3 regions of the Bradyrhizobium sp. SOJA106 genome follow, and region 1 is predicted to be linked to each of the others. Evidence: predicted binding sites of a transcription regulator. Region 1 holds the regulator's gene; each other region holds the start of a gene.
What was found. The regulator PhoB, encoded in region 1, activates phosphate uptake and scavenging genes when phosphate is short. The targets are predictions, from matches to a motif close to TGTCATNNANCTGTCAT.
Positions count from the first base shown of each region.

Region 1 (3,271 bases):
ACGCCCGTTCAGCACGGCTCGCAGCCGCTGCCCGAGGCCCCGGCCAAGGTGACGGTGCGCAACCTCAACTTCTATTACGGCGAGCACCACGCGCTGAAGAACATCAACCTGACGCTCGGCACCAATCGCGTCACGGCGTTCATCGGCCCGTCGGGCTGCGGCAAGTCGACCCTACTGCGCATCTTCAACCGGATGTACGACCTCTACCCGGGCCAGCGCGCCACCGGCCAGCTGATGCTCGACCAGACCAACATCCTCGACCCCAAGCTGGACCTCAACCTGCTGCGCGCCCGCGTCGGCATGGTGTTCCAGAAGCCGACGCCGTTCCCGATGACGATCTACGAGAACATCGCGTTTGGCATCCGTCTCTATGAGAAGATCTCGAAGTCCGAGATGGACGACCGCGTCGAGAAGGCGCTGCGCGGCGGCGCGCTGTGGAACGAGGTCAAGGACAAGCTCAATGCGTCCGGCCTCTCGCTCTCCGGCGGCCAGCAGCAGCGCCTCTGCATCGCCCGCACCGTCGCGGTGCGGCCCGAGGTGATCCTGTTCGACGAGCCCTGCTCGGCGCTCGACCCGATCTCGACCGCCAAGGTCGAAGAGCTGATCCAGGAGCTGTCCGAGAACTACACGATCGCGATCGTCACCCACAACATGCAGCAGGCGGCCCGCGTCTCCGACAAGACCGCCTTCATGTATCTCGGCGAGTTGATCGAGTTCGACGATACCAGCAAGATATTCACTTCGCCGAGCGATCGGCGCACGCAGGATTACATCACCGGCCGGTTCGGCTGAGGAGACGGGATATGGGTTCTGAACATACCGCAAAGGCCTTCGACACCGACCTCCAGGAGCTCACCCGCCTGGTCGCCGAGATGGGCGGCCTCGCCGAGCGCATGATCGTCGATTCCGTCGACGCGCTGATCCGTCGCGACGTCGTGCTCGGCCAGCGCGTGGTCGCGACCGACGCCGAGATCGACGCGCTCCAGAAGAAGATCGAGGAGCGCGCCGTGCTCACCATCGCCCGCCGCCAGCCGATGGCGGTGGACCTGCGCGAGATCGTCGGCGCCATGCGCGTCGCCACCGATCTCGAGCGCATCGGCGATCTCGCCAAGAACATGGGCAAGCGCGTCGCGGCGCTGGAGACGGACTTTCATCCGCTGAAGCTGTTCCGCGGCCTCGAGCACATGACCGACCTCGTGCAGCAGCAGGTCAAGTCGGTGCTGGACGCCTATGCCGCGCACGACCTGCCGGCGGCGATGGCGGTGTGGAAGGGCGACGAGGAAGTCGACGCCATCTGCACCTCTCTGTTCCGCGAGCTTCTCACCTATATGATGGAGGATCCGCGCAACATCTCGTTCTGCATTCACCTGATGTTCTGCGCCAAGAACATCGAGCGCATCGGTGACCATGCCACCAACATCGCCGAGACCGTGTTCTACATGATCGAGGGCCAGGCGATCACCGACAAGCGGCCGAAGGGTGACATGACGACCTTTGCCACGACGATCCCGAATAGCTGAAGAGTCAAGGAGCGACGACACCATGGGCGCGCGCATTATGGTGGTTGAAGACGAGGAAGCTCTCACCGAGCTGCTTCGCTACAACCTCGAAGGCGATGGCTATGACGTCGAGACGGTGATGCGCGGTGACGACGCCGACACCCGTCTCAAGGAGCACATCCCCGACCTGATCGTGCTCGACTGGATGCTGCCGGGCCTCTCCGGCATCGAGCTGTGCCGACGGCTGCGCACCCGCCCGGAGACCAAGCAGCTTCCGATCATCATGCTGACCGCGCGCGGCGAGGAGAGCGAGCGGGTGCGGGGTCTTGCGACCGGCGCCGACGATTACATCGTCAAGCCGTTCTCCGTGCCGGAGCTGCTGGCGCGCGTGAAGGGCCTCTTGCGGCGCGCAAGCCCGGAGCGGCTCGCAACCGTGCTCGCCTATGGCGACATCGAGCTCGACCGCGACAAGCGTCGCGTCGCGCGCTCGGGCCGGCCGATCGATCTCGGTCCGACCGAATATCGCCTGCTGGAGTTCTTCCTGGAGCATCCCGGCCGCGTGTTCTCGCGCGAGCAGCTGCTCGACAGCGTCTGGGGCCGCGACATCTACATCGACGAACGCACCGTCGACGTGCATATCGGCCGTCTGCGCAAGCTGCTCAATCTCGGCCGCGAGCAGGACCCGATCCGCACCGTCCGCGGCGCCGGCTACGCGCTGGACGATCGCTTCGCGAAAGCGGAGCAGACGTAAGAACGGCTGCAAGCGAGCAAAGTAAAAGCGTGCCGAGCGGCGCGCTTTTTTGCTTCGGATCGTCCCGGCCGCGTGCCGGGACGATGTCGTTGAAGCAGTGCTCAGCGCGTGCCCGGCTTCGCGGGCGCGCGGCGGCGATCCGCCGCCGGCTGGTAAGCGACGCGCGAGTGCTGCGCGCAATAGGGCAGGCCGGAGAGCGCCTTGCCGCCGCAGAAGAAGAAATCCGGGCTCGATGGATCGCCGACCGGCCAGTGGCAGGTCGCCTCGTTCAGCTCCAGGAGCGACAGCCGCTGGCTCATCGGCACCACGTTGTCGTAGGTGACCGGCTCGGCCTCCACCTCGACCTCGAAGGCCTGCGCCAGCGCGGTGTTGCCGCGCGAGATCGGGCGGCTCACGCGCATCATGTGCTGCGCGGGACGCGCCTTGCGCGGCCGGGGCGCGGCCGACGAGGGGCTCTTGGCGCGGCCGGACAGGCCGAGCCTGTGCACTTTGCCGATCACGGCATTGCGGGTCACATTGCCGAGCTCGGCCGCGATCTGGCTGGCCGAAAGTCCGGCCTCCCAGAGCTTCTTCAGCTGCTCGACGCGATCATCGGACCAGGTCAAAACCGTCATTGCACCCTTTCCCTCGCTGCCGGCCAGCCATCCTGGGGCCTCACAGCGAATGCCTAAGCCTTGAAAAACCCGTGCCGCCAGAATCCCTTAAGGCTCGCCGGGCACACAAGGTGCGCCCGAACGTTTACGCCGGTACATGAGGACTCTTGGGATCAGAACTGCTGCACGAGATGTCGTATCTGACAGTCCAAACGCTACAATATGGCGTGACTCGCGCGCAAGAGTCCGCCGACTCGCTTCCACATGTTCCGTGGTGAAAAATCCCGCAAAATCGGCACCGCAAGACTACGGATTCAGCGTTTCCTGGGGCTTTTCGGGCGGCATTGACACCCGTCTCACCAAGCATAAGATAGTCGTGCGTGCCGCCCTTAAAAGGCGGCACGTTTCGTTTTCCGGGCCGGTCAATG
Region 1 covers NZ_CM182549.1:8,024,884-8,028,154, reverse strand. Annotated here, with positions in the region: gene pstB (phosphate ABC transporter ATP-binding protein PstB) at 1-792, shown strand, start outside; gene phoU (phosphate signaling complex protein PhoU) at 804-1,520, shown strand; gene phoB (phosphate regulon transcriptional regulator PhoB) at 1,543-2,250, shown strand; gene AC5V87_RS37925 (GcrA family cell cycle regulator) at 2,352-2,864, opposite strand.

Region 2 (3,271 bases), 610 kb from region 1:
TCGGCGACCTCAAGCCGCGCCAGAAGCTGACCGCGGAGATCGTCTCCGGTGACGGTTCGTTGCAGCGCGTTTCGCTGCTCTGCCGCATCGATACGCTGGACGAGCTCGACTACTACCGGAACGGCGGCATCCTGCACTACGTGCTGCGCAAGCTCGCGGCGTAAGCGCGGATTTGTGAACGATGGCTCACTGCGAAGTGAGTAGAAGGTTAAGCGAAGGCGGCCTATCACAAGGCCGCCTTCGCGCGTTTGCGGCATGCTTCGGATGGGCTCGCCCGGCGGAAATTCCGCCCTGGACGATTGAACATGCCGCACCCCGTAAGATTACGGTGACCATCAGGCGATAAGCTTCCCCCAACGACTGACGATGTGTGACGTTCGACATGACGACAATGACGGCTTCTAATCTGGTTTCGCGCTGGTCCGGTGCACTCTGGTCGGGAGCGCTCAGCATCTGCGCCATCGTCGCCATCATCCGTCCCGCCCACGCCGATCCGCGCGCCGTTGTCGAATTGTTTACCTCGCAGGGCTGCTCGTCCTGCCCGCCCGCCGACAAGATCATCGGCGATCTCTCCAGCGATCCCTCGATCATCGCCCTGAGCATGCCGATCGATTATTGGGACTATCTCGGCTGGAAGGACACGTTGGCGGATTCGCGTTTCTCGGCGCGGCAGCGCGCCTATTCACGCATGCGCGGCGACCGCGAGGTCTACACGCCGCAGGTCGTCGTGAATGGCTCGGCGCATGTCATCGGCAGCGATCGTGCCGGCATCGAGAATGCGATCGGCAAGACCGACAAGAGCAGCGGCGTGATGAGCGTGCCGGTGACGATGTCGCTCTCGGGCAAGCAGATCAACGTGTCGGTGGCCGCGAGCAAGGAGCCGGCGGTCTCGCGTGGCGAGGTCTGGATCTGCTCGGTCGCCAAATCGGTGCCGATCTCGATCAGCCGCGGCGAAAATCGCGGACAGCAGATCACCTACCACAACGTAGTGCGCAATTTGCTCAAGGTCGGCGACTGGACCGGCAGTTCGGAAAGCTGGACCGTGCCGGTCGAGAACCTCGCGCGGGACGGCGTCGACGGCGCGGTGGTCTATGTCCAGGACGGCAGCCGCGACAAGCCCGGTCCGATGCTGGGCGCGGCGTACACGTCGCTGCATTGATTCGCTCTCGCGTCGTGCTCTGCTCTCAACCCTCATGGTGAGGGGGCGCGTCAGGGCCGTCTCGAACCATGCTGGCCCCGCTGATGCAGCTCGGCCTTTCATCCTTGGAGACGCCGCTTCGCGGCTCCTCAGGTGAGGAGAGAGTATCTTCGCGCGGATGTTTCGAGAGAATTCGTCGCGCCAGAAACAATCCGACACAAACAAAAAAGGACCAACTTGCGTTGGCCCTCCTTGTCGCGCGTACAGACCCGATCCTGTTCGACCCCGGGGGGCTGGGGGCTGAGGAATCCGGAACCGAAAGGACCGGGCCAACGCACACGAATCTTTTCGCAGTGCAGGGCGGCGGGCGCTGGGCGGAAAAGCGGCGACAGTATGATTCCTGCTAACGATCCCGTGACGGTTTGCCGCGACAGAGTTCCACTTTTGCGTGTGGGATTGTTCGCACCCGATCGGATCGGTTGAGCCCCGACGTCCTTTCCGAGTTCCTGCAACGGCCCTTGCGGCGAGGACCGGTTGGCGCAATCATGCGATTGTCATGATCCGCGGTTCCGGGGACGGTTTCGCGGGCACGATGGTGCTGTGCGATGAGGAGGCGCTCCCATGAACCTGACGTCGGAGGATGCCGATCCGAGCGAGCAGCGCGCGGCGGCGCGGCCCGCCGCGGCGAACGCGCAGCCGAGCCGGGTGACGTTCAACCGGCTCGAACTGCATCGTATTCTCAATCTCTACGGCCGCATGGTCGCTGACGGCGAGTGGCGCGACTATGCCATCGACTTCCTGAAGGACCGCGCCGTGTTCTCGGTCTATCGCCGCGCCTCGGAAGTGCCGATCTACCGCATCGAGAAGGACCCGCGCCTCGCGCGCAAGCAGGGCATGTACAGCGTGATCTCGGCCACCGGCCTGATCCTGCGCCGCGGCCACGAGCTCGAGCGCGTGCTGCTGGTGATCGATCGCAAGCTGGCGGTGGTCTAGCCGCGCGACCGGTGCCGTAGGGTGCAAGCGCCGTGCCCACGTTCTTTCTCTATCGCCGCGCCTGGTGGGCACGCTATCGCTTTGCCCACCCTACGAGACCTACTTCCCCGGCACCGTCTTCGCGCCCTCGCCGAGGTCGCGTTGCATCATCACCGTGTCCAGCCAGCGGCCGAATTTCAGCCCGACATTGGGATGGGTGCCGATCATCTTGAAGCCGCCCCTGGTGTGCACGCCGATCGAGCCCGCATTGGCGGAATCGCCGATCACCGCGATCATCTGGCGGAAGCCGCGCGCCTCGCATTCGGTGATGAGCCGCTCCAGCAGCAGCGAGCCGATGCCGCGGCGGTGGAAGCTCGGATCGAGATAGATCGAGTTCTCGACCGTGAAGCGATAGGCCGGGCGTGGCCGATAGGCGCCGGCATAGGCATAGCCGGCAATGCGGCCGTCGAGCACGGCGACGAGATAGGGATAGCCGCCGTCGATCAGCGCGCGGTAACGGCGCGTCATCTCGGCAAGGTCGGGCGGATCCAGCTCGAACGTCGCGGTGCCCTCGCGGACAGCCTGCTGGTAGATGGCGGTGATGGCGGGAAGGTCGGCCTCAGTGGTGGGCCTGATATCGGGTGCGGACATGGCCGCAGACTCTAGAGGCTTCGCCCGGTTGCTGGAAGAGGCTCCGCCGCTTCTTCACCCGGTCATTGCTCCACTTGCTCCGCCGCCATTCCCTGTGAAGGCGGGGGAATCCAGTGCGCCGCGGCCTCTCGGTCAATCACGACTGCATCTGGAAGACTGGATCGCCCGCCCCAGTGCGCAATTGCGCACAAGGCGGGCGATGACGCCGCGTATGTGGCTGCTACCGGCCCAAAACAAAAGCCCCGGCCTTTCGGCCGGGGCTCGTGTCCGTTCTCTCGGGTCTGGCGCTTAGTCGCGCTGGCCGAGGAGCTGTAGCAGCAGCGTGAACAGGTTGATGAAGTTCAGGTACAAGGACAGTGCGCCGGTGATGGCCGCGCGCTCCGCGATGTCACCGCCGGCCGAAGCGTAGCCGTAGATGTAGTCGTTCTTCAGCCGCTGGGTATCCCAGGCAGTGAGGCCCGCGAACACCAGCACGCCGACCACCGACACGATGAACTGCAGCATCGAGCT
Region 2 covers NZ_CM182549.1:368,699-371,969, forward strand. Annotated here, with positions in the region: gene acnA (aconitate hydratase AcnA) at 1-164, shown strand, start outside; gene AC5V87_RS01795 (DUF1223 domain-containing protein) at 383-1,159, shown strand; gene AC5V87_RS01800 (DUF2794 domain-containing protein) at 1,760-2,131, shown strand; gene AC5V87_RS01805 (GNAT family N-acetyltransferase) at 2,231-2,761, opposite strand; gene AC5V87_RS01810 (Bax inhibitor-1/YccA family protein) at 3,050-3,271, opposite strand, start outside.
Region 2: a site for PhoB is predicted at 1,680-1,696, ahead of AC5V87_RS01800 (DUF2794 domain-containing protein). Genes of this name have one in related genera too.

Region 3 (3,271 bases), 2.2 Mb from region 1:
CGAGCGCCTCCAGCAGGACAAGACCGAACGTGTCGGTCTTGCTCGGAAACACGAACACGTCGGCCGCGGCATAGATCTCCGCCAGTGCCTCGCCGTGCTTCTCCCCGAGGAAAATCGCATCGGGATAGGCGTCTTCCAGCGAGGCGCGCGCCGGGCCGTCGCCGACGACGACCTTGGTGCCGGGAAGGTCGAGCTCCAGGAAGGCTTCGAGATTCTTCTCCACCGCGACGCGGCCGACCGAGAGGAACACCGGCGCGGGCAGGCAGAGGTCGATGGCGCGGGGATGGAACAAGTGCGTGTCGACGCCGCGCGGCCACAGCACGACATTGTCGAAACCGCGCTCGGTCAATTCGCAGGCGAGCGCCGGCGTGGCCGCCATCACGGCGCGGCTCGGCGCATGAAAGCGGCGCAGCGCCCGCCAGATCAGCGAGCCCGGCACCGGCACGCGGGCGCGGACATATTCGGGAAAACGGGTGTGGAAGCTGGTCGTGAACGGCAGTTTGCGCTGGCGACAATAGCGGCGGACCATCAAGCCGATCGGCCCTTCAGTCGCGATATGGATGCTGTCGGGGCGTGCCTCCTCGATCAGCTTGGCGATCCGCGCCGGCCGCGGCATCGCGAGCCGCACGTCGCGATAGCTCGGCATTGCGAAGGTGCGGAACGATTGCGGCGTCAGGAATGTAAACTCGACGCCAAGACCTTTGACGCAAAGACCTTCGGCGCCAAGACCTTCGACGCTAAGCCCTTTGGCGGCCTCTGCGAGCTTGGTCAGCGTCCGAACCACACCGTTGACTTGCGGGTGCCAGGCGTCGGTCGCGATCAGGATGCGCATCAAGCCGCCTCTGTTACGCAGCTCTGGCTGCCACCTGCGGAACGGGCGCCGGCTTCCGCAGCTGGTCGGCCCAGGTGATGATCTCGAAATGGCCGTCGTCGTGCTCGACCAGCGCGGTGCAGCTCTCGACCCAGTCGCCGCAATTCATATAGCGGATGCCGGCCTCGTCGCGGATCACGGCGTAGTGGATATGGCCGCAGATCACGCCGTCGGCGTCATGGCGCCGTGCTTCGGCGGAGAGCGCCTGCTCGAACGCGCCGATATAGTTCACCGCGTTCTTAACCTTCTGCTTGGCCCATTGCGACAGCGACCAATAGGGCACGCCGAACATGCGGCGGAAGAAGTTGACGAAGCGATTCATCTGGATCGCGAAGTCGTAGGCCTTGTCGCCGAGATGGGCGAGCCAGCGCGCGTTCTGCACCACGAGGTCGAAGATGTCGCCGTGGATGACGAGGTAACGCTTGCCGTCCACGCCGGTGTGGACGGTGTTCTCGACGACGTCGATGCCGCCGAAATGCGTGCCGTAATAGTTGCGCAGGAACTCGTCGTGATTGCCGGGCACGTAGATGATCTTGGCGCCCTTGCGCGCCTTGCGCAGCAGCTTCTGGACGAGATCGTTATGCGATTGCGGCCAGTGCCAGCTCGATTTCAGCGCCCAACCATCGACGATGTCGCCCACGAGATAGATCGTATCGGCATCGTGGTAGCGCAGGAAGTCGAGCAGAAGATCGGCTTGCGAACCGCGGGCTCCGAGATGAACGTCGGAGATGAACAACGTGCGAAAGCGCCGCTCCGGGCTCTCGTCACTCACATCGTAACTTCCCATGCGACCGCCCGTAACAATTTCCCGTGACAGGGGGATGACGACTGAACCTTTGAGGCGCCCTCAGATACGAATCAAACCATGCCTCGCCCTCCCCGCGAATATCAGTCGCATGCGACAATCAGGCGACATGAAGCGGTGGAGATCGCCCGCAAAGCTACGGAACCCCAAAGGCGCTATTGATTAACGCCGGGAGCCGCCGCGCCGCACGAGGGCGGCGTCAATAGATCTTGTGGAAATGGTGGATCGGCCCGTGGCCGTGGCCGACGCTGAAGCGGTCGGCGGCGGCGATCGCCGCGCTGATCCAGGCCTTGGCGCTCTGCACGGCACGCTCGATAGCCTCGCCCTTGGCAAGCCCGGCCGCAATCGCCGACGACAGCGAGCAGCCAGTGCCATGGGTATTGCGTGTGACAACGCGCGGCGCGGCAAGTGCGACCGTTTTCCTGGAATCGACGAGATAGTCGATGCTCTCGCTGCCCTCGCCGTGCCCGCCCTTGATCAGCACCGCGCGGCAGCCGAGTGCCAGCAGGCGGCGGCCCTGGCGCTCGATCTCGGCCTTGCTCGCCGCGACCGGCTCTTCGAGCAGCGCGGCGGCTTCCGGCAGGTTGGGCGTGATCAGCGAGGCGAGCGGCATCAGTTTCGTGCGCAGCGCGTCCACGGCTTCGGACGCCAGCAGGCGGTCGCCGGAAGTCGCGACCATCACGGGATCGAGCACGATATGGCCGGGCTTCCACCGCGTCAACGCGGCCGCGATCGCAGCGATGCTGGCCGCCTGGGCGACCATGCCGATCTTCACCGCGCCGACCTCGAGATCGGAGAACACCGCGTCGATCTGAGCCGTGACGAAATCGGCCGGCACCGCGTGAATGCCGGTGACGCCGCGCGTGTTCTGCGCCGTCAGCGCCGTGATGGCGGAGGCGCCGTAGACGCCGAGCGCAGCAAAGGTCTTCAGGTCCGCCTGGATGCCGGCGCCGCCGCTCGAATCGGAGCCGGCGATGGTGAGCGCAACCGGCGTCGTCATCGCGGGAGACATCTTCTTGATACGGACAGCGCCATGGCCTGTCCTAGCGCGGCCGGAGAACGCCAGCAAGCGTTGCGGGCCGCGGGCAGTCGTGATTCGCTGTGCCGACGGCCCCCCCGAATCAGGTGGAGCCGATCCTGCGCGGCCCGGCGCCCCGCAATCGTGCGGGCTTGCAAAATGCAACCGCGCCGTCCCCTTGGTATGGTCTCGCGTTCGGCGTGTGCGTCCATGCGTGAGAGGTTGGGCGGCGGGACCCGTCCAACGGCGCCAGTGAAGCGGGCCGCCTCGGCCCGCGAGGCCTTGAATGCCAGCTTGGGGGTGGAACCGTGTGGGCCTTTCTCGAACGCATCCTCGACTCCTCGATGTTCTCGCCGCACGGCATCTGCCTGCTGTGGGAACCCGAACTGATCTGGCTCCATGTCCTCTCCGACGCGATCATCGCGGCGGCCTATTTCTCGATCCCGTTTGCCCTTGCCATTCTCGTCACCAAGCGGCGCGACCTCAAATTCGGCTGGGTCTATTGGGCGTTCGCGATCTTCATCATGGCCTGCGGCCTGACGCACGTGCTGGCGATCTACACGCTCTGGGTCCCGGT
Region 3 covers NZ_CM182549.1:5,789,505-5,792,775, forward strand. Annotated here, with positions in the region: gene AC5V87_RS27295 (glycosyltransferase family 4 protein) at 1-832, opposite strand, end outside; gene AC5V87_RS27300 (UDP-2,3-diacylglucosamine diphosphatase) at 846-1,658, opposite strand; gene thiD (bifunctional hydroxymethylpyrimidine kinase/phosphomethylpyrimidine kinase) at 1,876-2,676, opposite strand; gene AC5V87_RS27310 (PAS domain S-box protein) at 3,003-3,271, shown strand, end outside.
Region 3: a site for PhoB is predicted at 1,682-1,698, ahead of AC5V87_RS27300 (UDP-2,3-diacylglucosamine diphosphatase). Genes of this name have one in related genera too.